Regions from separate parts of the Streptomyces sp. NPDC093018 genome, predicted to be linked through region 1. Evidence: riboswitches for the same ligand, from Rfam matches in the RefSeq annotation. Region 1 holds a riboswitch; each other region holds the start of a gene.
The links. Region 1 has a riboswitch for thiamine pyrophosphate ahead of AB0N90_RS06775 (thiamine ABC transporter substrate-binding protein). Riboswitches for the same ligand answer to the same signal wherever they lie in the genome.
Positions count from the first base shown of each region.

Region 2: another riboswitch for thiamine pyrophosphate. It lies ahead of thiC (phosphomethylpyrimidine synthase ThiC); the one in region 1 lies ahead of AB0N90_RS06775 (thiamine ABC transporter substrate-binding protein).
Region 3: another riboswitch for thiamine pyrophosphate. It lies ahead of thiO (glycine oxidase ThiO); the one in region 1 lies ahead of AB0N90_RS06775 (thiamine ABC transporter substrate-binding protein).

Region 1 is NZ_JBFBFF010000002.1:631,459-641,264, forward strand. Features, by position in the region: gene rpsB (30S ribosomal protein S2) at 1-599, shown strand, start outside; gene tsf (translation elongation factor Ts) at 765-1,601, shown strand; gene pyrH (UMP kinase) at 1,806-2,564, shown strand; gene frr (ribosome recycling factor) at 2,748-3,305, shown strand; gene AB0N90_RS06760 (phosphatidate cytidylyltransferase) at 3,305-4,621, shown strand; gene AB0N90_RS06765 (VOC family protein) at 4,827-5,603, shown strand; gene rlmN (23S rRNA (adenine(2503)-C(2))-methyltransferase RlmN) at 5,745-6,851, shown strand; TPP riboswitch at 6,903-7,009, shown strand; gene AB0N90_RS06775 (thiamine ABC transporter substrate-binding protein) at 7,080-8,150, shown strand; gene AB0N90_RS06780 (iron ABC transporter permease) at 8,198-9,799, shown strand; gene AB0N90_RS06785 (ABC transporter ATP-binding protein) at 9,799-9,806, shown strand, end outside.
Region 2 is NZ_JBFBFF010000005.1:411,722-421,527, reverse strand. Features, by position in the region: gene AB0N90_RS15220 (cytochrome ubiquinol oxidase subunit I) at 1-3, opposite strand, end outside; gene hisC (histidinol-phosphate transaminase) at 369-1,448, opposite strand; gene AB0N90_RS15210 (LacI family DNA-binding transcriptional regulator) at 1,879-2,991, shown strand; gene AB0N90_RS15205 (metallophosphoesterase) at 3,301-4,380, shown strand; gene AB0N90_RS15200 (hypothetical protein) at 4,563-5,270, shown strand; gene thiC (phosphomethylpyrimidine synthase ThiC) at 5,353-7,137, opposite strand; TPP riboswitch at 7,130-7,307, opposite strand; gene AB0N90_RS15190 (YibE/F family protein) at 7,380-8,876, shown strand; gene AB0N90_RS15185 (SsgA family sporulation/cell division regulator) at 9,080-9,517, opposite strand; gene AB0N90_RS15180 (IclR family transcriptional regulator C-terminal domain-containing protein) at 9,616-9,806, opposite strand, start outside.
Region 3 is NZ_JBFBFF010000003.1:335,885-345,690, forward strand. Features, by position in the region: gene AB0N90_RS08845 (sulfite oxidase-like oxidoreductase) at 1-521, shown strand, start outside; gene AB0N90_RS08850 (deoxyribonuclease IV) at 540-1,430, opposite strand; gene pknB (Stk1 family PASTA domain-containing Ser/Thr kinase) at 1,518-3,428, opposite strand; gene AB0N90_RS08860 (thiazole synthase) at 3,667-4,461, opposite strand; gene thiS (sulfur carrier protein ThiS) at 4,465-4,686, opposite strand; gene thiO (glycine oxidase ThiO) at 4,683-5,876, opposite strand; TPP riboswitch at 5,913-6,024, opposite strand; gene AB0N90_RS08875 (hypothetical protein) at 6,078-6,428, shown strand; gene AB0N90_RS08880 (FAD-dependent oxidoreductase) at 6,461-7,693, shown strand; gene AB0N90_RS08885 (Rv2175c family DNA-binding protein) at 7,755-8,120, shown strand; gene thiE (thiamine phosphate synthase) at 8,241-8,888, shown strand; gene metF (methylenetetrahydrofolate reductase [NAD(P)H]) at 8,997-9,806, shown strand, end outside.

The DNA.
Region 1 (9,806 bases):
CCGTCTACAAGCGTCTGCAGCGCCTCAAGGAGCTTGAGCAGATCGACTTCGAGGACGTCGCGGCCTCCGGTCTGACCAAGAAGGAGCTGCTGGTCCTCTCCCGCGAGAAGGCCAAGCTCGAGAAGACCCTCGGCGGTATCCGCGAGATGCAGAAGGTGCCCAGCGCCGTCTGGATCGTGGACACCAAGAAGGAGCACATCGCCGTTGGTGAGGCCCGGAAGCTGAACATCCCGGTCGTCGCGATCCTCGACACCAACTGCGACCCCGACGAGGTCGACTACAAGATCCCGGGCAACGACGACGCGATCCGCTCCGTCACCCTGCTCACCCGCGTGATCGCCGACGCCGTCGCCGAGGGCCTCATCTCCCGCTCTCGCGTCGCCACCGGTGACAAGGGCGAGAAGGCCGCGTCCGAGCCGCTCGCCGAGTGGGAGCGCGACCTGCTCGAGGGTGAGAAGAAGGACGAGGCTCCGGCTGCCGAGGCCCCCGCCGCCGAGGCCACCGAGGCTCCGGCCACCGAGGCCCCCGCCGAGGCTCCCGCCGCCGAGGCCACCGAGGCTCCGGCCGAGGAGAAGGCCGCCGAGGGCGAGCAGGCCTGATCCGCCGCGTCAGCGTTTGACAGTGGGGGCGGCGACATCAACTCCGCCCCCGCTGTTCACCCATAGGTCGGTACGACGTATGCGCTCCAGATCTACATCTACATGTGGAACGCAGACCGTGCGGATCTGAAGATCTCCCAGACTTCGAGAAAGACTCACTGACTCATGGCGAACTACACCGCCGCCGACGTCAAGAAGCTCCGTGAGCTCACGGGCGCCGGCATGATGGACTGCAAGAAGGCGCTGGACGAGGCCGAGGGCAACGTCGACAAGGCCGTCGAGGCGCTGCGCATCAAGGGCCAGAAGGGCGTCGCCAAGCGCGAGGGCCGCTCCGCCGAGAACGGCGCCGTGGTCTCCATCATCGCCGACGACAACTCCTCCGGCGTCCTGGTCGAGCTGAAGTGCGAGACGGACTTCGTCGCCAAGGGTGACAAGTTCCAGGCCGTGGCCAAGACCATCGCCGAGCACGTCGCCAAGACCGCCCCGGCCGACATCGAGGCCCTGCTCGCCTCCGAGATCGAGGCCGGCAAGACCGTCCAGGCGTTCGTGGACGAGGCCAACGCCAACCTCGGTGAGAAGATCGTCCTGGACCGCTTCGCGCGGTTCTCCGACGGCTACGTCACCGCCTACATGCACCGCACCATGCCCGACCTGCCCCCGCAGATCGGTGTCCTGGTCGAGCTGGACAAGCCGAACGCCGACGTCGCCAAGGGCATCGCCCAGCACATCGCCGCGTTCGCGCCGAAGTACCTGGCCAAGGAGGACGTCCCGGCCGAGGTCGTCGAGTCCGAGCGTCGCATCGCCGAGGAGACGACCCGCGCCGAGGGCAAGCCCGAGGCCGCGATCGCCAAGATCGTCGAGGGTCGCGTCAACGGCTTCTTCAAGGACGCCACCCTGCTTGGCCAGCCGTACGCGCTGGACAACAAGAAGTCGGTCCAGAAGGTGCTGGACGAGGCCGGTGTCACCCTGAAGCGCTTCTCGCGCATCAAGGTCGGCATCTGAGTCCGTACCGCGATCGACGCGCGACCCGCGGAGAAATCCCGATAGGGTCGACAGCAGTCGTCCGCGACCACCGCCACACCCGGGTGTGGGGCGGACGGCAGCAGATCTGACGAGGAGGCCATTGCCGCGTATGGGAGCGAATAGCGACCCCACCGGCAATGGCCTTCTTCGTATGTGCAACACGTGAAAGAGGCGGGATCTCCCATGACCGACAAGGCCCAGAAGAGCGACGACGGCAAAGTACGCGGCCGGTTTCTGCTGAAGCTGTCCGGAGAGGCGTTCTCCGGAGGCGGCGGCCTGGGTGTCGACCCGGACGTGGTGCACAAGATCGCTCGCGAGATCGCGGCCGTCGTACGGGACGGCGCGCAGGTCGCGGTCGTCATCGGCGGCGGCAACTTCTTCCGTGGCGCCGAACTCCAGCAGCGCGGCATGGACCGCGCCCGCTCCGACTACATGGGCATGCTCGGCACCGTGATGAACTGCCTCGCCCTCCAGGACTTCCTGGAGAAGGAGGGCATCGACAGCCGGGTGCAGACCGCCATCACCATGGGCCAGGTCGCCGAGCCGTACATCCCGCTGCGCGCCGTGCGCCACCTGGAGAAGGGCCGCGTGGTCATCTTCGGCGCCGGTATGGGCATGCCCTACTTCTCCACCGACACCACCGCCGCCCAGCGCGCCCTGGAGATCGACGCCGAGGCGCTGCTCATGGGCAAGAACGGTGTGGACGGGGTCTACGACTCCGACCCCAAGACCAACCCCGACGCCGTCAAGTTCGACGCCCTCGGCTACGGCGAGGTCATCACCCGGGACCTGAAGGTCGCCGACGCCACCGCCATCACGCTGTGCCGCGACAACAAGCTCCCGATCCTCGTCTTCGAGCTTCTCGCGGAGGGCAATATCGCCCGTGCCGTCAAGGGTGAGAAGATCGGCACGCTGGTGGGTGACCACGGCAGCCGGAACTGACCGGCACGCCCCCGTCGCCCGGGTACGACACCTGTCCGAGGGACGGACGGGACGCGCCTCGGCCGGGGGATGGACAATGTCCTGCCGGTCGGGAACCGTGCAGGAAGAAGACGCGACGCAGCCGGCCGCCGAACCGCTGAGGAACCGCAGCCGGGCCTTACTCAAGACACGCAGGAGCAAGTGGTGATCGAAGAGACCCTCCTCGAAGCCGAGGAGAAGATGGAGAAGGCCGTCGTGGTCGCCAAGGAGGACTTCGCCGCGATCCGCACCGGCCGTGCGCACCCGGCGATGTTCAACAAGATCGTGGCCGACTACTACGGTGCCCTGACGCCGATCAACCAGCTGGCCTCGTTCTCCGTGCCGGAGCCGCGGATGGCGGTCGTCACGCCGTTCGACAAGAGCGCGCTGCGCAACATCGAGCAGGCGATCCGCGACTCCGACCTGGGCGTCAACCCCAGCAATGACGGCAACATCATCCGGGTGGTGTTCCCCGAGCTGACCGAGGAGCGCCGTCGCGACTACATCAAGGTCGCCAAGGGCAAGGCCGAGGACTCCAAGGTCTCCATCCGTTCCGTGCGCCGCAAGGCCAAGGACGCCATCGACAAGATGATCAAGGATGGCGAGACCGGTGAGGACGAGGGCCGCCGTGCGGAGAAGGAGCTGGACGACCTGACGTCGAAGTACGTCGCCCAGGTGGACGAGCTCCTCAAGCACAAGGAAGCGGAGCTGCTCGAAGTCTGATGAGCGACTCTTCCTGGGGGGCGCCGCCACCGGCGGGGCAGACCGGCTACTGGGGGCCCACCGAGGGTGGGCCCGTCCAGGGCGGGGACGCCCCGGCGGGTCCCGCGTACGATGCGCCCGCGGCGCAGCAGACGCGCCCCATGCCCATCGTGCCCGACGTACCCGCGTATGGCGGAGACCAGGACGACACCCGGGGGGCTGCTCGGCTGAGCGGCCCCTTGTTCCGGGACGAGCCCCAGCCGCAGTACGGGACACCGGCGCAGTACGGCACCGAGCCCCCCTACGGGGAGCGGCCGTCGTACGAGCAGCCGCAGCAGCAGCCGTTCGAGCAGCAGCAGCCGTTCGAACAGCGGCCGCAGTACGGACAGCAGCAGCCCTACGGGTCGCAGCCGCAGCCCCCGTACGGGACGCCCCAGCCGACCCCGGCTCCGACCCCGAGCCCGAGCCAGAATCCGGTACCCATGCCCGACGCCCCGCAGCAGACGCCGGCGCCGCAGAAGAAGAGCGCGGGCCGCGACCTCAGCGCGGCCATAGGCGTCGGTGTGGGTCTCGGCGTGGTGATCATCGCGTCGCTGTTCATCGTCAAGGCCGTGTTCGTCGGTGTGATCGCGGTCGCCGTCGTCGTCGGCCTGTGGGAGCTGACCAGCAGGCTCCAGGAGCGCAAGGAGATCAAGGCGCCGCTCGTGCCGCTCGCGGTCGGCGGTGCGGCGATGGTGGTCGCCGGCTATGTGCGCGGCGCCGAGGGCGCCTGGGTCGCCATGGCCCTCACCGCGCTCGCGGTGCTGGTCTGGCGGATGACGGAGCCGCCCGAGGGCTACCTCAAGGACGTCACGGCCGGTGTCTTCGCCGCGTTCTACGTGCCCTTCCTGGCCACCTTCGTCGCCCTGATGCTCACCGCGGACGACGGTCCCTGGCGGGTCCTGACCTTCCTGCTGCTCACCGTCGTCAGCGACACCGGCGCCTATGCCGTCGGCTGGCGCTTCGGCAAGCACAAGCTCGCCCCGCGGATCAGCCCCGGAAAGACCCGTGAGGGCCTGTTCGGCGCGGTGTCGTTCTCGATGGTCGTGGGCGCGCTGTGCATGCAGTTCCTGATCGACGGCGGCCACTGGTGGCAGGGCCTGCTGCTTGGCCTCGCGGTCGCGGCCAGCGCCACCCTGGGCGACCTCGGCGAGTCCATGATCAAGCGCGACCTGGGCATCAAGGACATGGGCACCCTGCTCCCGGGCCACGGCGGCATCATGGACCGGCTGGACTCCCTGCTGCCCACGGCGCCGGTGGTCTGGCTGCTGCTGGTGCTCTTCGTCGGCTCCACCTGACGAAACCCGGTAGCGCGCGCCGTCACGGCCGTACGGGCCCCCTCCTGATCCCAGGACGGGGCCCGTCGTCGTACGGCCGTCCGCTCGTCCGGCCTCGAAGTGCCTCGCCTCTCCGACGCGCGGGCGCTCACGTTTGGCCACACGATGGTGGCAGAGAGCGGCCCGTGGCGTGGCCCCCGGTAGCCCCTGGTAGGGAGAGCGAGAGATGCCCGAAGTCACCACTCCGTACGCGACCGGCACCCCGTGCTGGGTCGACCTGATGGCGTCGGACCAGCAGGCCGCGCTGGACTTCTACCGCGATCTGCTGGGCTGGCAGGGGCAGCCGGGACCGGCCGAGTTCGGCGGCTACACGGTCTGCGAGCTGCACGGCAAGGCCGTGGCGGGCCTCGGTCCCAAGCCTCAGGACATGCCGGAGCCGCCGCCCACCGTCTGGACCAGCTATCTGGCGTCCACCGACGCCCAGGCCACCCAGGACGCGATCGTCTCGGCGGGTGGCACCCTGATCGTCCCGGTGATGGACGTCGGCAGCCTCGGCCGCATGCTGATCGCCGCCGACCCGCAGGGCGCCGTCTTCGGCGTCTGGCAGCCCGGCGAGTTCTCCGGCGCCCAGGTGGTCAACGAGGCCGGCGCGCTGACCTGGAACGAGCTGCACACCAGCGATGTGCCCGGCGCCACCGGCTTCTACGGCGAGGCGTTCGGCATCGAGATCGAGCCCATGGAGGGCGCGGACTCCTACTGGGCGCTGCTGGTCGGCGGCCGCGCGGTCGGCGGCGTCACCCAGCTCGCCACCGACCCGCCCGGCGCCCCGGCCCACTGGCTGACCTACTTCGCGGTCGACGACGTCGACTCCACCGTGGACGCCCTGGTCAAACGCAACGGCACGGTCCTCGCCCCGCCCTTCGACATGATGGCCGGCCGGATGACCGTGGTCGCCGACCCCCAGGGCGCCCCCTTCGCGCTGATCAAACCGAAACCGATGTAGGCGGGGCCGGGCACAAGGCCGGCGGCGGACCGGGGACCACCGCGCTGTGAACGGCGTCACGTCCTGGGGCCGTACCGCCGTCCGGCCTGGGCGAACGCATGCCGCGGGCCACCCCAATGGATCTGCGACACTGGTACCACCATGCCCAAGCCCGGAGAACTCACCTTTGTCGCGCCGCGCGGAGCCAAGAAGCCGCCGCGGCATCTCGCCGATCTCTCGCCCGCCGAGCGCAAGGAAGCGGTGGCCGGGATCGGTGAGAAGCCGTTCCGTGCCAAGCAGCTTTCGCAGCACTACTTCGCGCGGTACGCGCACGACCCCGAGCAGTGGACCGACATCCCGGCCGGCTCCCGGGAGAAGCTGCGCGAGGCGCTGTTCCCGGAGCTGATGACGGTCGTCCGGCATCTGTCGACCGACGAGGGCACCACCCGCAAGACGCTGTGGCGGCTGTTCGACGGCACCCTCGTGGAGTCCGTGCTGATGCGGTACCCGGACCGGGTCACCATGTGCATCAGCTCGCAGGCGGGCTGCGGAATGAACTGCCCGTTCTGCGCGACCGGGCAGGCCGGCCTGGACCGCAATCTGTCCACCGCGGAGATCGTCCACCAGATCGTGGACGGCATGCGGGCGCTGCGCGACGGCGAGGTGCCGGGCGGCCCGGCGCGGCTGTCGAACATCGTGTTCATGGGCATGGGCGAGCCGCTCGCCAACTACAAGCGGGTCGTCGGCGCCATCCGCGCGCTCACCGACCCCGCGCCGGACGGCCTCGGTCTCTCCCAGCGCGGCATCACCGTCTCCACGGTCGGGCTGGTGCCGGCCATCCACCGGTTCTCCGACGAGGGCTTCAAGTGCCGTCTGGCGATCTCGCTGCACGCCCCGGACGACGAGCTGCGCGACACCCTCGTCCCCGTGAACACGCGGTGGAAGGTGCGCGAGGTGCTGGACGCCGGGTTCGAGTACGCCGAGAAGAGCGGCCGCCGGCTGTCGATCGAGTACGCGCTCATCCGTGACATCAACGACCAGGCATGGCGCGGCGACCGGCTCGGCCGGCTGCTGCGCGGCAGGCCCGTGCACGTCAACCTCATCCCGCTGAACCCGACTCCGGGCTCCAAGTGGACGGCCTCGCGGCCCGAGGACGAGAAGGCGTTCGTGGAGGCGATCGCCGCGCACGGCGTGCCGGTGACGATCCGGGACACCCGTGGGCAGGAGATCGACGGAGCCTGTGGTCAGCTCGCCGCCACCGAGCGGTAGTCTGAGCCCGTTCCATCACATCTTCATTATTGAATTAGTCGAAACATCTTCATATTCCGACAGGGGAGCGCCACAGCGCTGAGAGTGCGGCACCAGGCCGCAGACCCTCTGAACCTCGCCCAGGTCATTCTGGGTAGGAAGTTCGGTCACTACTCAAGCTGTTGAGCCCTGTCCGGATGCTCCGGACAGGGCCGCGTTCTTCCTGGTCAACCCCAGGAGGACAACCAAGTGCACAACAAGACCTTCGTGGTCGCGGCGGTCGGGCTCGGCCTGGTCGCGCTGTCCGCGTGCGGCTCGAACCAGGGCCAGGACAAGGCGGACGGCAAGACCGTCACGCTCGTCAGCCATGACTCGTGGGCCGTCTCCAAGAGCGTGCTCGCGGACTTCGAGAAGCGCTCCGGGTACAAGGTCCGCGTCCTCAAGGACGGCGACGCCGGACAGGCCGTCAACAAGGCCATCCTGACCAAGGACAACCCCCAGGGCGACGTCCTCTTCGGCGTCGACAACACCCTGCTCTCCCGCGCCCTCGACAACGGGCTGTTCCAGCCGTACACCGCCAAGGGCCTGGACAAGGTCGGCGCCCAGTACCAGCTCGACGGCAAGCACCGCGTCACGCCCGTCGACTACGGCGACATCTGCGTCAACTACGACAAGGCGTACTTCAGCGAGCACCACCTCGCCCCGCCGCAGTCCTACGCCGACCTCGCCAAGCCCCAGTACAAGAACCTCCTGGTCACCGAGAACGCGGCCACCGCCTCGCCGGGCCTCGGCTTTCTGCTGGGCAGCGCCGCGCGGTTCGGGGACAACGGCTGGCAGGACTACTGGAAGAAGCTCAAGGCCAACGGCGTCAAGGTCGTCGACGGCTGGGAGCAGGCCTACTACCAGGAGTTCTCCGGCTCCTCGGAGGGCAAGAAGGCCGGCGGCGACCGGCCGCTCGTCGTGTCGTACGCCTCCTCCCCGCCCGCCGAGGTGATCTACGCCAAGAAGCGCCCCGCCACCGCCCCCACCGGCGTGGCGACCGGCACCTGCTTCCGGCAGATCGAGTTCGCCGGGCTGCTGAGCAACGCGAAGAACCCCAAGGGCGCCAAGGCGTTCCTCGACTTCCTGGTCTCCAAGGAGTTCCAGCAGGACATGCCGCTGAACATGTACGTCTACCCGGTGGTCGCGGGCGCCGAGGTACCGGCCGACTTCACCAAGTACGGTCCGCCGGCCCGGCACCCCGAGACGATGGCCCCCGAGAAGATCGCCGCCGACCGTGATCAGTGGGTCAAGACGTGGACGTCACTCGTACTGAAGTGACCGCCCGCGCGCGGACACGGCGCGGGAGCGCGGCGCGGCTGGGGCTGATGGCCCTGCCCGTCGCGTTCTTCGCCCTGTTCTTCGCCTGGCCCGTCGCCGCGATCGTGGCCCGCGGCCTGAAGACCGACGGCGGCTGGCAGTTCGGGCGGATCGCGGACGTGGTCGCCCAGCCGGACATCCGGCAGGTGCTGTGGTTCACCACCTGGCAGGCGCTCGCCTCCACCGCGCTCACCCTGCTGCTCGCGCTGCCCGCCGCGTTCGTCTTCGCCCGCCTCGACTTCCCCGGCAAACAGGTGCTGCGGGCCGTCGTCACCGTCCCGTTCGTGCTGCCCACCGTCGTCGCCGGCAGCGCCTTCCTCGCGCTCGTCGGCCACGGCGGACTGCTCGACCAGCTGTGGGGCGTACGGCTGGACACCACCGTGTGGGCGATCCTGCTCGCGCACGTCTTCTTCAACTACGCGGTCGTCGTACGGACCGTGGGCGGGCTGTGGGCCCAGCTCGACCCCCGCCAGGAGGAGGCCGCGCGGATGCTCGGCGCCTCACCGTTCGCCGCCTGGCGGAAGGTGACGCTGCCCGCCCTCGGGCCCGCCGTGGCCGCCGCCGCGCTGATGGTGTTCCTGTTCACCTTCACCTCCTTCGGCGTCGTCCAGATCCTCGGCGGCCCCACCTTCTCCACCCTCGAAGTGGAGATCTACCGGCAGACCTCCGAGGTCTTCGACCTGACCACGGCCGCCGTCCTCACCCTCGTGCAGTTCGCCGCCGTCGGCGCCATCCTCGGCGTGCACGCCTGGACGGTACGGCGCCGGGAGAGCGCCCTGCGCCTGGTCGACCCCCGGCTCACCGCGCGGCGGCCGCGCGGCGCCGGGCAGCGGGCCCTGCTCGCCGGCGTCCTCGCCACTGTGGCGCTGCTCCTGGTGCTGCCGCTCGCCGTCCTTGTCCGCCGCTCCCTGGACGCCCCCGGCTTCGGCTACTACCGGGCGCTGACCCGCACCGACGGCGGTACGTTCCTGGTGGCGCCGGTGCACGCGGTGTGGACCTCGCTCCAGTACGCCGTCGTCGCCACCGCCATCGCCGTGCTGATCGGCGGCCTCGCCGCCGCGGCGCTGGCCCGCCGGGACGCGGGCCGCCTGGTACGGGGCTTCGACGCGCTGCTGATGCTGCCGCTCGGGGTGTCCGCCGTGACCGTCGGCTTCGGCTTCCTGATCGCGCTCGACAAGCCACCGCTGGACCTGCGCCAGTCCTGGATCCTGGTGCCGCTCGCCCAGGCCCTGGTCGGCGCCCCGTTCGTGGTGCGCACCATGCTGCCGGTGCTGCGCGCCGTCGACACCCGGCTGCGGGAGGCGGCGGCCGTGCTCGGGGCCTCGCCCTGGCGGGTGTGGCGGGAGATCGATCTCCCGCTGGTGCGGCGGGCGTTGCTGGTCGCGGCCGGGTTCGCGTTCGCCGTCTCGCTCGGCGAGTTCGGCGCGACCGTGTTCATCGCCCGGCCCGGCAACCCGACCCTGCCGGTCGCCGTGGCCCGCCTGCTCAGCCGCCCCGGCGATCTCAACTACGGCCAGGCGATGGCCCTTTCGACCATTCTGATGGTGGTGTGCGCCGCCGCCCTGCTCCTCCTGGAGCGGCTGCGGACGGACCGGACAGGGGAGTTCTGATGCTGAG
Region 2 (9,806 bases), on a different contig from region 1:
CACGTCGTCACTCTCCTTACTACGCCGTGGTACTGCGGCGATTCGCCCCGACTGTCACCTACATACGGGGCAAACGGGACGCGCTTGTGAACGCGTTCACATTCACAAGCCATTATGGCGCACCAGTTTTAGGCCAGGAAGTCCGGGGCCGTTCCCTTGCCTCGGAGTCAAGATTTCCGAAGTCCCCGACACGTCCCTTCGAAGGGGCCGTTACTCGGGCATGGATCTTCGGACCGCGGGTAACCCCCGCCGTGAGCAGCGAAGATGTCGCCGATGTCCCTGTTTCACGTGAAACGGGCGCCCGGCAGAGCCGGGCGCCCGTGGTGTCCTCCGGCGTGAGCCGGATTACAGCTGCGTCGTGAGCAGGATTACAGGTCCTTGTGGAAGGCCTCCGAGACCTTCAGGAAGATGTCGTTCGCCTCGGCCTCGCCGATCGTGACCCGGGCACCCTCGCCCGCGAACGGCCGGACCACGACACCGTGCTCCTCACAGGCCTGCGCGAACTCCGTCGTACGCTCCCCGAGCCTCATCCACACGAAGTTGGCCTGCGTCTCCGGCACCGTCCAGCCCTGCGCGCGCAGCGCGTCGACCACGCGGTTGCGCTCGCAGACCAGCGAGCCGACCCGGCCCAGCAGCTCGTCCTCGGCCCGCAAGGAGGCGATCGCCGCCTCCTGCGCCAGCTGGCTCACGCCGAACGGCACCGCTGTCTTGCGCAGCGCGGCGGCCACCGGCTCATGGGCGATCGCGAAACCGACCCGCAGCCCGGCGAGGCCGTACGCCTTGGAGAAGGTCCGCAGAACGCAGACATTGGGCCGCTCCCGGTACAGCTCGACGCCGTCGGGCACCTCGGGGTCGCGGATGAACTCCCGGTACGCCTCGTCCAGCACCACCAGGACGTCCTTCGGCACCCGGTCCAGGAAGCGCTCCAGCTCGGCCCGCCGTACCACCGTGCCGGTCGGGTTGTTCGGGTTGCAGACGAAGATCAGCCGCGTCCGGTCGGTGATCGCCTCCGCCATCGCGTCCAGGTCGTGCACATCGCCGGACGTGAGCGGCACCTGCACCGACCGGGCCCCGTTGATCTGCGTGATGATCGGGTACGCCTCGAAGGAGCGCCAGGCGTAGATCACCTCGTCGCCGGGACCGCTGGTCGCCTGGATCAGCTGCTGGGCCACGCCCACCGAGCCTGTGCCGGTGGCCACGTGGGAGGCAGGCACCCCGAAGCGCTCCGCCAGCTCCTCCGTCAGGGCGGCACACGCCATGTCGGGGTAGCGGTTGAAGGAGGCGGCGGCCGCGGTCACGCGCTCCAGCACGCCGGGCAGCGGCGGGTACGGGTTCTCGTTCGAGGACAGCTTGTAGGCGACCGGTCCGTCGGACGCGGCCGGCTTGCCCGGCTTGTAGGTGGGGATACCCTCCAGCTCGGCGCGCAGCTTGGGGCTCGTCTCGCTCACCGCAGTCCTCCTCGCGACCACCGGCGGACCGTCGACGCCGCCGGCTTCCAATACTGCTCACCATATGAGGATTCGGCTGCCCTGAGTACTGGCCGTGGGCAAAGCTCCTGGACTCACGCCCACAACAGGGGCATCACCGGGCATCGCCCTATGAAGGCGGATCTTTCGGGGGGCGCGCCGTACATATATCTATGCGCCGGTGGCTTGCGCCGTAGCGCGCATCACCCGTGCAGGTGAGTTGAGACCTCTTCGAAACATCGGACCATTGGCAGGCTCATGCGCGCCGTCACGCTATGTCTTGCCAAGAAAGCGCCCAACTGCCTTAGATTCGCAGGCAGTTAACACAGCATCACCATGCAGAAACGTGACTGTCAACGAGTGCATATGCGTCCGCACTACCCCACCGCATGAGCCCTACTATCGGCTCGCCATGACAGCAGCAGGGAAGCACCAGGTGAGCCGCGCGGAAACCTCACGTCGAGGCAGTCGGCCGGGCCGGGCGGGCATCAGGGACGTGGCCGCCGCCGCCGGCGTCTCCATCACGACCGTCTCCGACGCCCTCAACGGCAAGGGCCGGCTCCCGGACGCCACCCGTCGCCATGTCCGCGAGGTCGCCGACCGGCTGGGGTACCGCCCCTCGGCCGCCGCCCGCACCCTCCGTACCGGCAAGTCGGGTCTGATCGGCCTGACCGTGACCACGTACGGGGATGAACCTTTCACCTTCACGGAGTTCGCGTACTTCGCCGAGATGGCGCGGGCCGCCACCTCGGCGGCGCTGGCCCGGGGCTACGCCCTGGTCATCCTGCCCGCGACCTCCCGCCACGACGTGTGGTCCAACGTCGCCCTCGACGGCACCGTCGTCATCGACCCCTCCGACCAGGACCCGGTGGTCAGCGAACTCGTCCGCCAGGGCCTGCCCGTCGTCTCCGACGGCCGCCCGGCGGGCGCGCTCCCGGTCACCGCCTGGGTGGACAACGACCACGAGGCCGCCGTCCTCGGCATCCTCGACCATCTCGCCGCCGCCGGAGCCCGCCGTATCGGGCTGCTCACCGGCACCTCGACCGACACGTACACCCATCTGTCGACCACGGCCTATCTGCACTGGTGCGAGCGGGTCGGCCAGGACCCGGTCTACGAGTCCTATCCGGCGCACGACCCGTGCGCGGGCGCCGTCGCCGCCGACCGGCTGCTCGCCCGGCCCGACCGGCCCGACGCGGTCTACGGGCTGTTCGACCCCAACGGCACCGATCTCCTCGCCGCCGCCCGCCGCTACGGGCTGCGCGTCCCGGACGATCTGCTGCTGGTGTGCTGCAGCGAGTCCACCGTGTACGCCAGCACCGAGCCGCCCGTCACCACGCTCTCGCTCAAGCCGCGGCGCATCGGCACGGCCGTCGTCCAGCTGCTCATCGACGCGATCGAGGGCGTGGAGTCGGAGCAACCGGTCGAGCAGGTCATACCGACCGAACTGATCGTGCGCACGTCCTCCCAGCGGCGGCCCCCGCGCACGACGGTCAGCCCGCCGCGGTCCCCCGACGACACGTAGGACGGGCCTGCGGGGCGGTGGTGCGGAAGCCGTTCGGGGACGGCGCGGACGGTGTTCGGCGGCGGCCCCGGATGCCGTCGGACCGCGCCGCCGCGCCGACCGTACCGGGCCGGCGGTCCTCCGACCGCCGGCGAACACCTGCCCAAACGGGGCGAAAGCCGCGGCGAAGCGGAGTCTTGTTCCGATTCACCACCCCTGGGTCATCACATGGCGCGACGCGCATTCCTATGATGGGCCCACGACACCGCGGACCGCTGCGACCAGGCAGTCCGAAGCGGTGCAGATGCGGCGCGATGGTGGAGGGGTCTGATGACTCAGGGGGCCGGTCAGGGACCCGAGGTGGAGCGGACGGCGACGCTGCGCGACTTCCGGGTGCCCGCGTACGTCCACGAGTCCGGTCCGTACGTCCCCCACACCCAGCAGGGCGAGAGCGCGCCACCCGCCGAGGAGTCGTACCCCGAGGCGTACACGCCCACCCAGCGCGATCTGCCGGTCATCAACCGCGGCGACACGCTCCAGATGCCCGTCGACCCGGCGCCCGCCGCCCCGGCCGCGCAGCCCGCGGCGGGACCCGGCCCGCTCTTCGTCGTCGGCGATGTGCACGGCTATCTCGACGAACTGATGGCCGCCCTGCGCGAGCAGGGGCTGATCGACGACGCGGGCCAGTGGTGCGCCGGCACCACCCGGCTGTGGTTCCTCGGCGACTTCACCGACCGCGGACCGGACGGCATCGGCGTCATCGACCTGGTGATGCGGCTGTCCGCCGAGGCGGCCGCGGCCGGCGGCTACTGCAAGGCCCTCATGGGCAACCACGAGCTGCTGCTGCTCGGCGCCAAGCGGTTCGGCGACACGCCCGTCAACTCCGGTGCGGGCACCGCCACGTTCCAGGCGGCCTGGCTGCTCAACGGCGGTCAGAAGACCGACATGGACCGCCTCCAGGACCACCATCTCCAGTGGATGGCCCGCCTCGACGCGCTCGAAGAGGTCGACGGCTATCTGCTGGTGCATTCCGACACCACCGCCTATCTCGACTACGGCGACTCCATCGAGGCCGTCAACGACACCGTCCGCGAGCGCCTCACCCGCAATGACGCGGACGAGTGCTGGGACCTGTTCCGCAAGCTCACCAAGCGCTTCTCCTTCCGCGACGAGGGCGGCGCCGACGCCGTGCGCTCCCTGCTGGACACCTACGGCGGCACCCGGATCGTGCACGGCCACAGCCCCATCCCCTATCTGCTGGGCGAAGTGGGCTCCGAGGACGGCGAGGAGAGCAACGATCCGGTGGTCGAGGGTCCGCATGTCTATGCCGAGGGGCTCGCCATCGCCATGGACGGCGGAGTGACCATGGCCGGAAAGCTGCTGGTGAGGCAACTTCCGCTGGAGCACTGACCGTTCCCCGGGCGGCCCCCGCCGTACCGGAGTACGCGCAGGCCGGGACGCAATTTCCGGCAATCCCCTGTCACCACGCGCCGTCACGGCTCTACCATCGGCTTATCCGTAGCAGGCTCCCCTCCGTTTCTGCCCGACGGCTCGCCGCTGCGCGAGCCCCAAGCCCTACGGAGCATCGGGGGATGCACATGAACAGCCTTCCGCAGCACCTGCGGAGCGAGGACCGCCGGGAGTTCGAGCGGCTCCTCGACGAGGTTCTGCGCTCCGCGCCACACCGACCGGAACTGGCCGCCGTGGGACAGCGGCTCAACCCCGCGCAACTGCGCACCATGGCCATCGCCGCGTCCGCGCTCATCTCGGCGGCCGCGGCCGCCGAGTACCAGCGCTATGTGCGGATCCGCGACGAACTGCGCCACCCGGAACAGGCTCCGGGAGCGGCCGACGCCGCCCCCGCCGAGCCGGATCCGGCCGCGACGGATCTCGCCGCCGCGCACGGCGCGGGCGCGGTCGCGGTCGTCGCCGTCCTGGCGCCGCTGCTGTCCGCGACCGCGGCGGTGATATTCCTGCTCATCGGCTACATCCTGAGAACCCTGGACCCCGGACAGTCCTTCGCCGGCACCATGCTCACCGCCGGCTGGGTGTTCGGGGCCCTGACCGTGGCCGCGCTTCTCGTCGCCGCCGCCGGACTCCTCCTGACCGCCCTGCGCAACGGGTCCTCCCCCGAATCCCGGGCCCGCGACGCCGCCACCGAGGAGGTCGCCAGAGCCAGAACCGCCTGGGAGACCGCCCTCCTGGAACGCGGCATCCTCCCCTTCCTCCAGGAGGCCCTCGCCGACCACCCCGACCACACCGGCTCGGAACACGCCGACCCGGAACACCAGCCGGACTGACCCCACCGGGCGGGGGCCTTCGGCCCGACAAGGCGCCGCTCCGAAGCCGGTGACCCGGCCGGAGCGGCGCTCGGCGTCCGCGTCAGTCCGCGATCGGCAGGTACACCCGGTTCCCGGCCTCGGCGAACTCCTTGGACTTCTGGGCCATGCCCTCCTCGACCTCGGTCCGGTTGCCGCCGTGTTCGCGGCGGATGTCCTGCGAGATCTTCATGCTGCAGAACTTCGGGCCGCACATGGAGCAGAAGTGCGCCGTCTTGGCGGGCTCGGCCGGAAGGGTCTCGTCATGGAAGTCGCGGGCCGTGTCCGGGTCGAGGGCCAGATTGAACTGGTCCTCCCAGCGGAACTCGAAGCGCGCGTCCGAGAGGGCGTCGTCCCAGTCCTGCGCGCCCGGGTGCCCCTTGGCGAGGTCGGCCGCATGGGCGGCGATCTTGTAGGTGATGACACCGGTCTTGACATCGTCCCGGTTGGGCAGGCCCAGGTGTTCCTTCGGCGTGACGTAGCAGAGCATCGCCGTGCCCCACCAGGCGATCATCGCGGCGCCGATACCGGAGGTGATGTGGTCGTACGCCGGTGCGATGTCGGTGGTCAGCGGGCCGAGCGTATAGAACGGGGCCTCGTCGCAGATCTCCTGCTGGAGGTCGATGTTCTCCTTGATTTTGTGCATCGGGACATGCCCGGGGCCCTCGATCATCGTCTGTACGTTCAACCGCCGGGCGATCCGGCCGAGTTCCCCGAGCGTGCGCAGCTCCGCGAACTGGGCCTCGTCATTGGCGTCCGCGATGGACCCGGGCCGCAGTCCGTCGCCCAGCGAGTACGTGACGTCGTAGGCGGCGAGGATCTCGCACAGCTCCTCGAAGTTCTCGTACAGGAACGAGTCCTTGTGGTGCGCCAGGCACCACGCGGCCATGATGGAGCCGCCCCGCGAGACGATGCCGGTCTTGCGATTGGCCGTGAGCGGTACGAACGGCAGCCGTACGCCCGCGTGGACGGTCATGTAGTCCACGCCCTGCTCGGCCTGCTCGATGACGGTGTCCTTGTAGATCTCCCAGGTCAGCTCCTCCGCCCTGCCGTCGACCTTCTCCAGCGCCTGGTACAGCGGCACCGTGCCGATCGGGACGGGGGAGTTGCGCAGCACCCACTCGCGGGTGGTGTGGATGTTGCGGCCGGTGGAGAGGTCCATGACCGTGTCGGCGCCCCAGCGGGTCGCCCAGGTCATCTTCTCGACCTCCTCCTCGATGGACGACGTCACCGCGGAGTTGCCGATGTTGGCGTTCACCTTCACCAGGAACCGCTTGCCGATGATCATCGGCTCGATCTCCGGGTGGTTGACGTTGACCGGCAGCACCGCCCGGCCCGCCGCGATCTCCTCGCGGACCACCTCGGGGGAGACGTTCTCCCGGAGGGCCACGAACTCCATCTCGGGCGTGATCTCGCCCCGGCGCGCATACGCGAGCTGCGTCACCGCCTGCCCGCCCCGGCCCCGGCGCGGCTGGCGCGGACGGCCCGGGAAGACCGCGTCCAGGTTGCGCAGCCCGCCGCGCGGCGAGGTGTGCTTGATGCCGTCGTCCTCGGGACGGACGGGACGGCCCGCATACTCCTCGGTGTCACCGCGGGCGATGATCCAGTTCTCCCGCAGCGGCGCCAGCCCCCGGCGAACGTCCGTGTCGACGAGCTGATCGGTGTACGGGCCCGATGTGTCGTACAGCGTGACCGACTGCCCGTTGGTGAGGTGCACCTGACGGACCGGCACGCGCAGATCGGGGCGCGAGCCCTCGACGTACGCCTTGTGCCAGCCGATGGACTTCCCGGCCTCCGAGGACATGTCGTCCTGGACGGAGGCAGGCGTGCGTGCGTCCTTGTTGGTCATGAGACCTACTCCCTACGCCGGCATTACCCGGTAACAGGTTCGGCGGTCGACGCAGCGGCTTCCGTCGTCCGAGGTCTCCCGGGGAACATCGCATGTTCCACGTGAAACATCGCTTCTACGGAGGTCAGCGCCCTCTCAGCCCGGTGCTCCGAGCTCCCGCGTGTGCAAAGGTGTCTCCACGCTAGCGTCATCCGTGACGCGATGAACAGTGGGCCCTCCCCGGTTCTTGCGATGATCTGGCGATGACCCGGATGGACCAGCACCCGTACCAGCCGCCCGGCCCGCGCCGGCCCGACGGCTCGGCATCCCCGAGCCAGGCCCACCGTCACGACCACGGCCAAGCCCAGGCCCCGGCCCAGAGCCCTGCCCCGGCCCCGGATCACGGCCACGGGCGCGGGCACAGCGACGACACAAGCCACGGACACGGCTCGGGGCACGGGCATGGACACGGGCACAGCCACAGCCATGGCCCCGCCGCGCCCGTCTCCCGGCATCTGCGCAAGGTGATCGCGGCGATCCTCGTCCCGTTCGCCGCGGCGGTCGTGGTCGGTCTGGTGGTGCTCTGGCCCGGTGGCGCTCCCGCGCACAAGCACAGCGGTGTCGGCTTCGACCGGCAGACCCAACAGGCCACCGTGACCCGGGTGGCCGAGGTGAGCTGCGCCTCGGTGAACGCCGGCGGCGGGGCGCCGAGCGGTGATGCCTCCGGCGGAGCCTCGACGGGTCAGCAGTCCGGCGGCACCTGCAAGAAGGCGACCGTCCGGGTCGACACCGGCAAGGACAAGGGCCGTACGTTCACCGAGATCGTGCAGCCCGACCAGCCCCGGCAGCTGCACCAGGGCGAGCAGGTCATCGCCGCCTACGAGCCGACCGCTCCGAAGGACCTCCAGTACTCGGTCGCCGATGTGAACCGCAAGTTCCCGATGGCGCTGCTCGCGGGCATCTTCGCGCTCGCCGTCGTGGTGGTGGGCCGGCTGCGCGGGGTCATGGCCCTGGTGGCGCTGGCGGTGAGCTTCCTGGTGCTGAACCAGTTCATCCTGCCCGCGGTCCTCCAGGGCTCCAATCCCCTGCTGGTGGCGGTGATCGGGTCGAGCGCCATCATGCTGATCGCCCTGTACATGTGCCACGGCCTGTCGGCCCGTACGTCCGTCGCGGTGCTCGGCACGCTGATCTCGCTGTCCCTGATCGGTCTGCTCGGCTCCGTGTTCATCGGCTGGGCAGCCCTCACCGGCAACACCGACGACAGCACCGGTCTGATCCACGGGCTGTATCCGAAGATCGACATGAGCGGTCTGCTGCTGGCCGGCGTCATCATCGGCTCGCTCGGCGTCCTGGACGATGTGACGGTCACCCAGACCTCCGCCGTGTGGGAGCTGCACGAGGCCAACCCCACGATGGGCCCGCGCGGTCTGTACCGGGCGGCCATCCGGATCGGCCGCGACCACATCGCGTCCGTCGTCAACACCCTGGTGCTCGCCTACGCCGGTGCCGCGCTGCCGCTGCTGCTGCTGTTCTCCATCGCGCAGAGCAGCGTGGGGGCGGTGGCCAACAGCGAGCTGGTGGCCGAGGAGATCGTGCGCACCCTGGTGGGTTCCATCGGGCTGGTCGCCTCGGTGCCGGTCACCACCGCGCTCGCCGCCCTGGTGGTGGCGGCCGACCGGAGCGCCCCGGGCGCGGAGACTTCCACCGGCACCCAGCCCCTGCCGGCCCGTGGTGGCCGGGGGCGGCGCCGGAAGCGCTGACGCGGGGTGGGGCGGGCCGTCCGGCAGGGGACCGGACACCGCCCGCCGCCCTGCCCGCCACCGCGCGCGGCAGCCCGCGTGGAGACCTGCGTGGAAGCCTGCGTGGAAGCCCGTACGAGGCCCTGTGCGGGGCCTCCTGAAGAAGCGTTACTGCACGGTCCCATGGCACCGGGCGGAGCGTCCCTGCCCCGTCCCTCGGCGTCTCAGCCCGCGCTCTGCTCCTCGGCGAGAATCCGGTCCAGCGCCTCGTCCAGATGTGCGTCGAAGTCGGCGAGCGCTCCCTCCTGGCCGAGCGGCACCAGCTTGTCCGTGCGATCGAGGAAGGCCACGAGCGGCGCCGCCGACGAGCGGAACAGTGCCTGGTCGCCGCCGACCTGAAGTCTGATCAGCACCTCGCCCAGCACATCGGCCTCGACGGGGGAGATCCGCACATCCCCTTCCCCGCACGGCCGTCCGACGCCGTCGATCAGCAGTTCCCGACCGAATACCCAGGTCACCGGGGCATCGCCGGGCAGATGGAAGGTGAGCCGCACGGCGTAGGGATCGCCGGTCTCGTAGCGCAACTCCACCGGAATGCGGAAGGAGAGCTCCTCCGAGACGAGAAAGCTCATCATGACCTCTGCCTGTACGGACTCGCGCATCGCCTACCCCGTCATATGACATCGACTGGCCGGGTTTGATCCCTCTGACCGTGGTAAATCTTGCTGAAAGTACACAGTGGATCACAAGGAGTAAGTTTTCAGATACTGATAGAGAGGGTCAGAGAACCCAGATGCCGTCCGATCTCCGTCTGGAGCCGCTGCGCCGCGGGCAGCAGCCGGTCGGCCTGATGGGCCGGGAGGGAGATGGCCATGGTGGCCGCGGTGGCGCCGACCGTGATGGGGACCGCCGCGCAGACCGTGCCGAGCGCGTACTCCTGGCGCTCCGTCA
Region 3 (9,806 bases), on a different contig from region 1:
TCCGGCCCGAGCGCTGGGACTTCCGGGTCTTCGGCGCCACCGCCGACGGCGACAAGCACGGCTGGAACCACGAGGAATTCACGGCCCTGCCGTACGCCACCGTGGTGGCCGATCTGCACTGCGTGACCAAGTTCAGCATGCTGGGCGCGGAGTGGGGCGGGGTCCCGGCCGCCGCGATCATGGACCTGGCACCCCCGGCCCCGGACGTCACCCATGTGATGGTCTGGGCGGAGTACGGCTTCAGCTCCAATCTGCGCCTCGCGGACTTCCTCTCCGACCGCGCCCTCTTCGCCACCCACAAGGACGGCGAGCTGCTGACCGCCGAGCACGGCTTCCCGGTCCGTCTGATCGTGCCCCATCTGTACGCCTGGAAGGGGCCCAAGTGGGTGCGGGGCGTGGAGTACATGACGGCCGACCGGCGCGGGTTCTGGGAGGAGCGCGGGTACCACAACGTGGGCGATCCCTGGAAGGAACAGCGCTACTCCTACCAGGAGGAGCCGGGGGAGGGGCCGGAGCTGTGACGGCCCCCGAGGCTCGCGTCAGCCGTCCCTGAGGCGCTTGAGCCGGGCCACGTCCGCCGCGTGGCCCTCCTTGCCGCCGGGGGTCTCGATGACCAGCGGGACGCCCGCGGTCGCCGGGTGGCGCAGCAGGGCGCGGAAGGGCTCCTCGCCGATATGGCCGGACCCGATGTTCTCGTGCCGGTCCTTGTGCGCGCCGACCACGTCCTTGGAGTCATTGGCGTGGATCAGCTTCAGCCGCCCCTCGCCGACGGTCTCCACCAGCAGATCGAGCGTCTGGTCCATGCCGGCCGGGCCGGTCAGATCGTGCCCGGCGGCGAAGATGTGGCAGGTGTCCAGGCACACGCCCAGCTTGGGATGGGCGTCCAGCGCCTCGAAGTACGGCCCGAAGTCCCAGGTCCGCGAGCACAGCGAGGCACCCTGGCCCGCCGTGGACTCCAGCAGCAGGAACGGGTCGTCGTCCTGCGTCAGCTCGTCCAGCAGCGGCAGCATGTGCTCCCGCACCTGCTTCAGGGCCACCTCGCGGGCCCGTCCGCCGGTCGCGCTGCCGGTGTGCACCACCACGCCGAGCGCGCCGATCTCCCGGCCGCGCCGCAGCGAGTGCCGCAGCGACTCCACCGACTTCTCCACGGTCGCCTCGGTGTGCGAGCCGAAGTTGATCAGGTAGGGGGCGTGCACATACGCCGGTACCGACTCCTCGGCGCAGGCCGCGCGAAACGCCTCGTCCTGCTTCGGGTTCCCGACGGGGGTGGCCCAGCCGCGCGGGTTGGCCACGAAGACCTGGACGGTCTCGGCCTTCAGCTCATGGGCGTACGACAGCCCCACGGAGTGCAGACCGCCGGCCACCGGGACATGGCCGCCGACGGGATTGCGCGGAAGGGACCGGGGGAGGGACGAGGAAACGGAACTCACCCGTTCAGGGTGTCATGTCCGCGGGCGCGCCCGGACCGGCGCCGGGGGTGAACCCGGTCACCGGCTCGCCGTCCGGGCGCCACGGGCTCACCTGATGGTGATCGTGATCGTGGACCCCTTGGGCGCGCTCTTCCCGCCCTCGACGGACTGCTTCTGCACGGTGTCGCCGAACAGCCCGAGGATTCCGCGGTCGTCGTTGACCTTGAACCCGGCGTCCTCCAGCGCCTGGTGGGCGTCGTCCACGCTGTCGCCGGTCACGTCCGGGACCTCGATCATCTGCGGGCCCTTGGACAGGGTGAGCGTCACCGTGTCGCCCGCGGCGGCCTGCTTGCCGTCGCCGGGGCTCTGCCGGGCCACCTTGCCCTTGTCGTACTCGGAGTTGACCTGCTCGCTCGCGATCTTCACCTTGAGCCCGGCGCTCGTCAGCTCCTGCCGCGCGTCGGCCGGGTCGTCGCCGGTGACGTCCGGCACGTCGATCGGGCTGCCCTTGCTGACGGTCAGCGCGATCGCCGAGCCCGCGTGCCGCTCGGTGCCCGATGTGGGGGCGGTGGAGATCACGGCGCCCGCGTCGACGTCGTCGCTGAACCCCCGACTGACCATGCCGGGCTCCAGACCGGCCGCCTTGAGCTTCTGCCGGGCCTCGGCGAGCGGCAGGCCGGCCAGATCCGGCACCTTGACCGTCTCCGGGCCGAGCGAGATGGTCAGCGCCACCGCGTCATGGTCCCGGATCCGGGCCCCGGGCGCCGGGTCGCTGCTGATCACGGTGCCGCGCTCGACGGTGTCGTCGTAGGCCCGCTTCACCTTCCCGATGTGCAGCCCGGCGTCCTGGAGGCGGTCCCGGGCCTGTGCCTCGGTCTTCGTCAGCAGCGGCGGGACCTTGGTGAACTGGCCGGAGTTGATGTACCAGACCCCGGTGCCGGCGCCGAGCACCAGGAGCACGGCGACGGCGATGGTGAGCATGAGCCGCCGGGACCGGCGCGGGGGCTCCGCGGGCGAGGCCTGGAAGCGGGTGGTGTGGCTGACGCCGTCGCCGTCCTCGTTGACGGGGAGCGGGCGGGGCACGGTGAGCGCGCGCGGGATCACGCTCGTACGGTTCTCCGCGTTCTCGTGCTCCACCGTCCTGGCACCCGGCGGTACGGCGTCCAGCTGCTCCTCGGTCAGCGCCGCGCGGGTCTCGCGGGCCTCGGCGAGCAGCGCGACCGCGTCGCGGGGGCGCACCTCGGGGTTGCGGGCGGTGGCCGAGGCGACCAGTTCGTCCAGCCGCGGGGCCAGCCCCGGCACCAGTGCGGAGGGCGGCGGCACGTCCTCGTTGATGTGCCGGTAGAGCACCTGCGCGGGAGTGTCCCCGGAGTGCGGCTTGGCGCCGGTCAGCATCTCGTAGAGCACGACACCGCAGGCGTACACGTCGACGCGGGGGTCGGCGGTGCCCTGGTCGATCTGCTCGGGGGCGAGGTAGGCGACGGTGCCGAGCACGGAGCCGGTCGTACTGGTCACCGTATCCACGGAGCGGACCAGGCCGAAGTCGGCGACCTTGACCCGTCCGTCGTCGCCTATCAGCACGTTCTCGGGCTTCATGTCGCGGTGCACGAAACCGGCCCGGTGGGCGGCGCCGAGCGCGGCGAGCACCGGCTCCAGGATGTCCAGCGCGGCACGCGGCCGCAGCGCGCCGCGCTCGCGCAGCACGTCACGCAGGGTGCACCCGGCGACGTACTCCATCGCCATGTACACGTACGTGCGGTCGGTGCCCTGGTCGAAGACCTGCACCACGTTCGGATGGTCGAGCCGGGCCGCGGACTTCGCCTCGCGGATGAACCGCTCCACGAAGACGCCGTCGGCCGCCAGCGCGGGATGCATCACCTTCAGCGCGAGCACCCGGTCCAGGCGCATGTCCAGCGCCCGGTACACCGTCGCCATCCCGCCGGCCGCGATCCGCGCGTCCACGCGATACCGACCGTCGAGCACCTGCCCGACGAGGGCGTCCTGAAGGGTCATGTCCACACGCCGAGTCTACGAGCCCCCACGGACATCCCCCGCCCCTCCGCCTCTCCCACCAGGGCACTGAAGCCGACCTGTGACGCTTCTTACGCAGGGACGCCATATTCCGCGGGAGGCGCGGACTCGCGCACGAGCGGAGAGCCGCCGACGGAGATCGCGCCCCACGGAGAGGTCCGGCCTCTCAGGCGAGAGTTTCGGGTGATGCGTGGGTGGGAGACGAGGGTGGTGTGCGGGCGCCGGTTCAGAACGCCGGGCGTTCGGGGTCGAGCACGGCCAGGCCCGCCGCGGGCGAGGACGCCTCCGCCCAGTACCGGCGAGGTATCCGCCCCGCCACCCGTGCCAGCCGCCCCCCGGTCACCGCGTGCCGCATCGCCGCCGCCATCACCTCCGGCTCGCGCGCCCGCGTCACCGCCGACGCCAGCATCACCCCCGCACACCCCAGCTCCATCGCCAGCGCCACGTCCGACGCCGTCCCCGCCCCCGCGTCCAGGATCACCGGCACCCCCGCCCGCTCCACGATCAACTGGAAGTTGTGCGGATTGCGGATCCCGAGCCCCGACCCGATCGGCGACCCCAGCGGCATCACCGCCGCGCACCCCACGTCCTCCAGCTTCCGCGCGAGCACCGGATCGTCATTGGTGTACGGCAGCACCGTGAACCCGTCGTCCACCAGCGTCTCCGCGGCCTCCAGCAGCTCCACCGGATCCGGCAGCAGCGTCCGCTCGTCGGCGATGACCTCCAGCTTCACCAGCGACGTCCCCAGCGCCTCGCGCGCGAGACGCGCCGTGAGCACGGCCTCCCCGGCGGTGAAGCACCCCGCCGTGTTCGGCAGCACCCGGATGCCGAGCTTCTCCAGCACGGACAGCACCGAGCCGTGCACGGACGGATCGACCCGCCGCATCGCGACCGTCGTCAGCTCCGTCCCCGAAGCCACCAGCGCCCGCTCCAGCACATCGAGGCTGGGCGCCCCGCCGGTACCCATGATCAACCGCGACCCGAAGGCCGTACCCCCGATGACCAGGCGATCGTCGGTCATGACTCAGCCCCCCTGCACCGCGGTGAGCACCTCGACCCGGTCGCCCTCGGCGAGCGCGGTCCCGGCCCACTCCGTGCGCGGTACGACCGTCTCGTTGACGGCCGCCGCCACCCCGGCGGGGGCTCGCACGAGGGACCGTACGACGGCGTCGAGCGCGGTTCCCGGCGCGATCTCCCGGCGCTCCCCGTTGACGGAGACGGTGATGGTGGACGACACGGCGCTCATACGGTCTGCTCCAGTTGCTGCGTGCGCGGCGCGCCGAAGCGCTCCGGCGTGAACGGACGGGCTTCCTCGGGCAGCGGGCCTCCCGCCAGCAACTGCCCCATCACATCCCCGGTGACCGGCGTGAGCAGCACCCCGTTGCGGTGGTGCCCGGTCGCCAGCAGCAGCCCGTCGAGCCCGGACGGCCCGAGCAGCGGCGCGTTGTCAGGGGACCCGGGCCGCAGCCCGGCCCGGGTCTCGGTGAGCGGCAGCTCGGTGATGCCCGGCACCAGCTCGTGCGCGTCGCGCAACAGCTCGTACACCCCGCCCGCGGTGACCGTCGTGTCCCAGCCCAGCTCCTCGCTGGTGGCGCCGACGACCAGCTCGCCGTTCTCCCGGGGCACCAGGTACAACTGCCCGCCGCGGACCACGGCCCGCACGGTCCGGCTGAGGAACGGCGCGTACCGCTCGGGCACCGCCAGCCGCAGCACCTGCCCCTTCACCGGCCGCACCGGCGGCACCAGCTCCCGGGGCACCCCCGCGAGCCGCCCGCTGAGGCTGCCGCCCGCGAGCACCACCTGCCCGGCGGTGAGCGGCGCCCCGTCCGCCGTGGTGACCCCGACGGCCCGGTCCCGTATGACGTCCAGCCGCTGCGCCCACACCCGGTGGAACACCACCCCGGCCCGCTCGCACGCGGTCACCAGCGCCGCGGCCAGCCGGCGCGGATCGATCTGGTGGTCGCCGTCGACCCGCAGCCCGCCGCGCACCCCAGGCGCCAGCATCGGCTCCAGGCGGCGGCACTCCCGCCCCGACAGCCACTGCGCGTCCAGGCCGCAGCGCTGCTGGAGGGCATGCAGTTCACGCAGATGGGCGCGGTCGTCGGCGTCCAGCGCGACCGCGAGCGTGCCGCAGCGCCGGTAGCCGAGGTCCCGGCCGCTCGCCTCGGTCAGCTCGGCCACGAAGCCGGGGTAGCGGCGCGCCGACTCCAGATTGAGGGCGAGCAGCGTCTCCTCGCCGTAGTGCAGTTCGGTGACCGCGGCCAGCATCCCGGCCGCGACCTGCGCGGCCCCGCCGCCCGGAGCCGGATCCACCAGGGCCGTCGCGAGCCCCCGGCGCGCCGCGCGCCAGGCCGTGACCAGACCGATGATCCCGCCCCCGACGACCAGGACGTCGGACGTGCCCGACCCCTCGGACGCAGGGGACGTACGGGACACGTGTGGCGTATCGGATGTGTATGACGTACGTGACGGCATGGGCGTCCAGCCCCTCCCTTCGCCGGCATGACCCGGATCAGGTTCGTACGGTCGGAGGCCGCCAGCCTCCCTCTCAGCCCGGTGCGTCCGGGCTCCCGCGAGTGCTTGTACGGTGGCCACCCTAGCCCGCCCCCCTCGTCACCCGTAAGGGAGCCCTTGGTCATGGCCCCGTCGCTGGACGGACTGGTCCTCGCCCCCGTCGCCGACCAGTCCGCAGGTCAGGTCGGTACCCGGACCCGCTTCGCCTACCACGAGGAAGGCGGCGCGATCTGGGCCGAGTACCGGGGCGGCGACATCGTCCGCGGCCATCTGGTCGGCACCCGCGCGGGCGACCGCCTGGACTTCCGGTACGTGCAGCTGCGCACCGACGGCAGCACGGCCTGCGGCCACTGCGCGTCCACGGTCGTGGAACTGCCCGACGGCCGGGTGCGCCTGGAGGAGACCTGGGAATGGGAGTCGAAACCCGGCTCCGGCACGAGCGTCGTGGAACAGGTCACCGCGCCCGCCCCCTGACTGACTGATCGTCATCTGTCTATGGTGATCGGGTGAGCGAGCAGACAGCCCAGGAGGGCACGGCAGGGATCCGGCGCGTGGTCGTCGTCGGCGCGGGCATGGCCGGGGTGCAGACCGCGGTCGCCCTGCGGGAGAGGGGTTTCGCGGGCGAGGTGACCGTCATCGGCGCCGAACCGCACCAGCCGTACGACCGGCCGCCGCTGTCCAAGGCCGTCCTGCTCGGCAAGGCCGAGGGCTCCGCCTTCGACCTCGACTTCGACGCGCTCGGCGTGGACCTCAGGCTCGGCTGCGAGGTACTCGGGGCCCGCCCCTCCGACCATGAACTGGACACCGAGGCGGGCCCGGTGCCGTACGACGTCCTGGTGCTCGCCACCGGCGCCGAACCGGTCACCCTGCCCGGCACCGAGGGCGTCCCCGGCGTGCATCTGCTGCGCACCCTGGACGACGCCGAACGGCTGCGGCCGGTGCTCGCCCGGCAGCACGACATCGTGGTCGTCGGCGCCGGCTGGATCGGCGCCGAGTTCGCCACGGCCGCCCGGGAGGCCGGCTGCGCGGTGACCGTCGTCGAGGCCGCCGACCGGCCGCTCGCCGGGGTGCTGCCCGCCGAGGTCGCCGCCCCCATGGCCCGCTGGTACGCCGACAGCGGCGCCGAACTGCGCACCGGCGCACGCGTGGAGCGCGTCGAGCCCGGCGCGGTGGTGCTGTCCGACGGCACCCGGCTGCCCGCGGGCGCGGTCGTCGTCGGCATCGGCGCCCGCCCCGCCACCGGCTGGCTGACCGGCTCCGGCATCGAGCTGGGCGCGTCGGGCGAGGTCGTCACCGACGCCCGGCTGCGCGCCTCCGCACCCGATGTGTACGCGGTCGGCGACTGCGCCTCCTTCCCCTCGGCCCGCTACGGCGAACGCCTCCTCGTGCACCACTGGGACAACGCCCTCCAGGGCCCGCGCACCGTCGCCGCCGGCATCCTCGGCGAGACCACCGCCGTCTACGACCCGGTGCCGTACTTCTGGTCCGAGCAGTTCGGCCGGTTCGTCCAGTACGCGGGCCACCACGCCGCCGCCGACCGGCTGGTCCGGCGCGGCGACCCCGCGGGCCCCGCCTGGACGGTGTGCTGGCTGCGCGAGGACCGCCTGGTCGCCCTGCTGGCCGTGGGCCGGCCGCGCGATCTCGCCCAGGGCCGCAAGCTGATCGAGGCGGGCCGCCCGCTGGACGCGGCGGCGCTGGCGGATCCGGGCCGGCCGCTGAAGGACGCCACGACCGGCTGAAGCCGCCACCGGCGCACCGGCATAAAGCACCACACCCGGCCGAACGCCTACGCTAGTACTCGTGACCGAGATTGACACGAAGATCGACGCTCTCGTCCCCGCCTGGCTCACCCTCCCCGACATCGCCGAACAGTTCGGCATCGAGGTGACGCGTGTACGGCAGATGGTCAAGGACGGCCAGCTCATCGCAGTACGCCGAGGCGAGAACCGCGCGCTGCACGTTCCCGCCGCCTTCATCGACGGGGACAAGATCGTCAAGGGCCTGACCGGAACCCTGACGCTCCTGCGGGACGACGGCTTCACGGCCGAAGAGATGATCGAATGGCTCTTCACCCCCGACCCGACCCTGCCCGGCACCCCCGCGCAGGCCCTCAGCGAGAATCGCGGCACGGAGGTGAAGCGCCGCGCCCAGGCGCTCGCCGTCTGAGCCCGACCGTCTGAGCTCGATCGTCTGAGCCCGACTGCCTGAGGGGGTGGCGTACGACGCTCCGCGCGCCGTGCGCCACCGCCCGCCCAGCACACACACCGACCCCCGGGGGCCCCACGCATGTCCGACACCGCCCGCGCCGAGCTCGCCGACGCCCGGCTGTACCTGTGCACGGACGCCCGCAGGCGCCAGGGCGACCTGCCCGAGTTCCTGGACGCGGTGCTGGCCGGCGGTGTCGACATCGTGCAGCTGCGCGACAAGGGCATGGAGGCCGCCGAGGAACTGGCCTGCCTGGAGGTCTTCGCCGAGGCCTGCGCCCGGCACGGCCGGCTCCTCGCGGTCAACGACCGGGCCGACGTCGCCCATGCCGCCGGCGCCGATGTGCTCCACCTCGGCCAGGGCGACCTGCCGGTCCCCGCGGCCCGCGCGATCCTCGGCGAGGACGTGCTGATCGGCCGTTCCACCCACGCCGAGGACGAGGCCGCCGCGGCCGCCGTCCAGGTGGGTGTGGACTACTTCTGCACCGGGCCCTGCTGGCCCACCCCCACCAAGCCCGGCCGTCCCGCCCCGGGCCTCGACCTGGTCCGGTACACCGCCGCGCTCGGCACCGAGCGCCCCTGGTTCGCCATCGGCGGCATCGACCTCGGCAATCTGGACGAGGTCCTTGCGGCCGGGGCCCGCCGGGTCGTCGTGGTGCGGGCGCTCACCGAGGCCGACGACCCGGGCGCCGCCGCGGCCGAGTTCGCCCGGCGGCTGCGGCAGTCCTGAAAGGCCCGTCTCGGAAGCGCGTCCCAAGGGGTGGACAGTAAGTCGACAATTCGGGCAAATTTCCGGAGTTCGGTTGGGGGACCGGCGTCCCCTGGCTAACCTGCGGGTATGGCCCTCGGAACCGCATCCACCAGGACTGATCGCGCACGGACCGTGCGTGACATGCTCGCCGGCGGCAAGACCACGTACTCCTTCGAGTTCTCGGCGCCGAAGACCCCCAAGGGCGAGCGGAACCTGTGGACCGCGCTGCGCAGGGTCGAGGCGGTCGCCCCCGACTTCGTCTCCGTGACCTACGGCGCCGGCGGCTCGACCCGCGCGGGCACCGTCAAGGAGACGCAGCAGATCGTCGCCGACACCACGCTCACCCCGGTCGCCCACCTCACCGCGGTCGACCACTCCATCGCCGAACTGCGCAACATCATCGGCCAGTACGCCGACGCCGGGATCCGCAACATGCTCGCCGTGCGCGGCGACCCGCCCGGCGACCCCATGGGCGCGTGGGTGGCGCACCCCAAGGGCCTGACCTACGCGGCCGAACTGGTGCGCCTCATCAAGGAGTCGGGCGACTTCTGCGTGGGCGTCGCGGCCTTCCCGGAGATGCACCCCCGCTCCGCGGACTGGGACACCGATGTCGCCCATTTCGTGGACAAGTGCCGCGCGGGCGCCGACTACGCCATCACCCAGATGTTCTTCCAGCCCGAGTCCTATCTGCGGCTGCGCGACCGGGTGCTGGAGGCGGGTTGCGACACCCCGGTCATCCCGGAGATCCTGCCGGTCACCAGCGTGCGCATGCTGGAGCGGCTGCCCAAGCTCAGCAACGCTCAGTTCCCGGACGCCCTGAAAGAGCGGATCCTCGCAGCGAAGGACGATCCGGCGGCGGTACGCTCCATCGGTATCGACTTCGCCACGGAGTTCTGC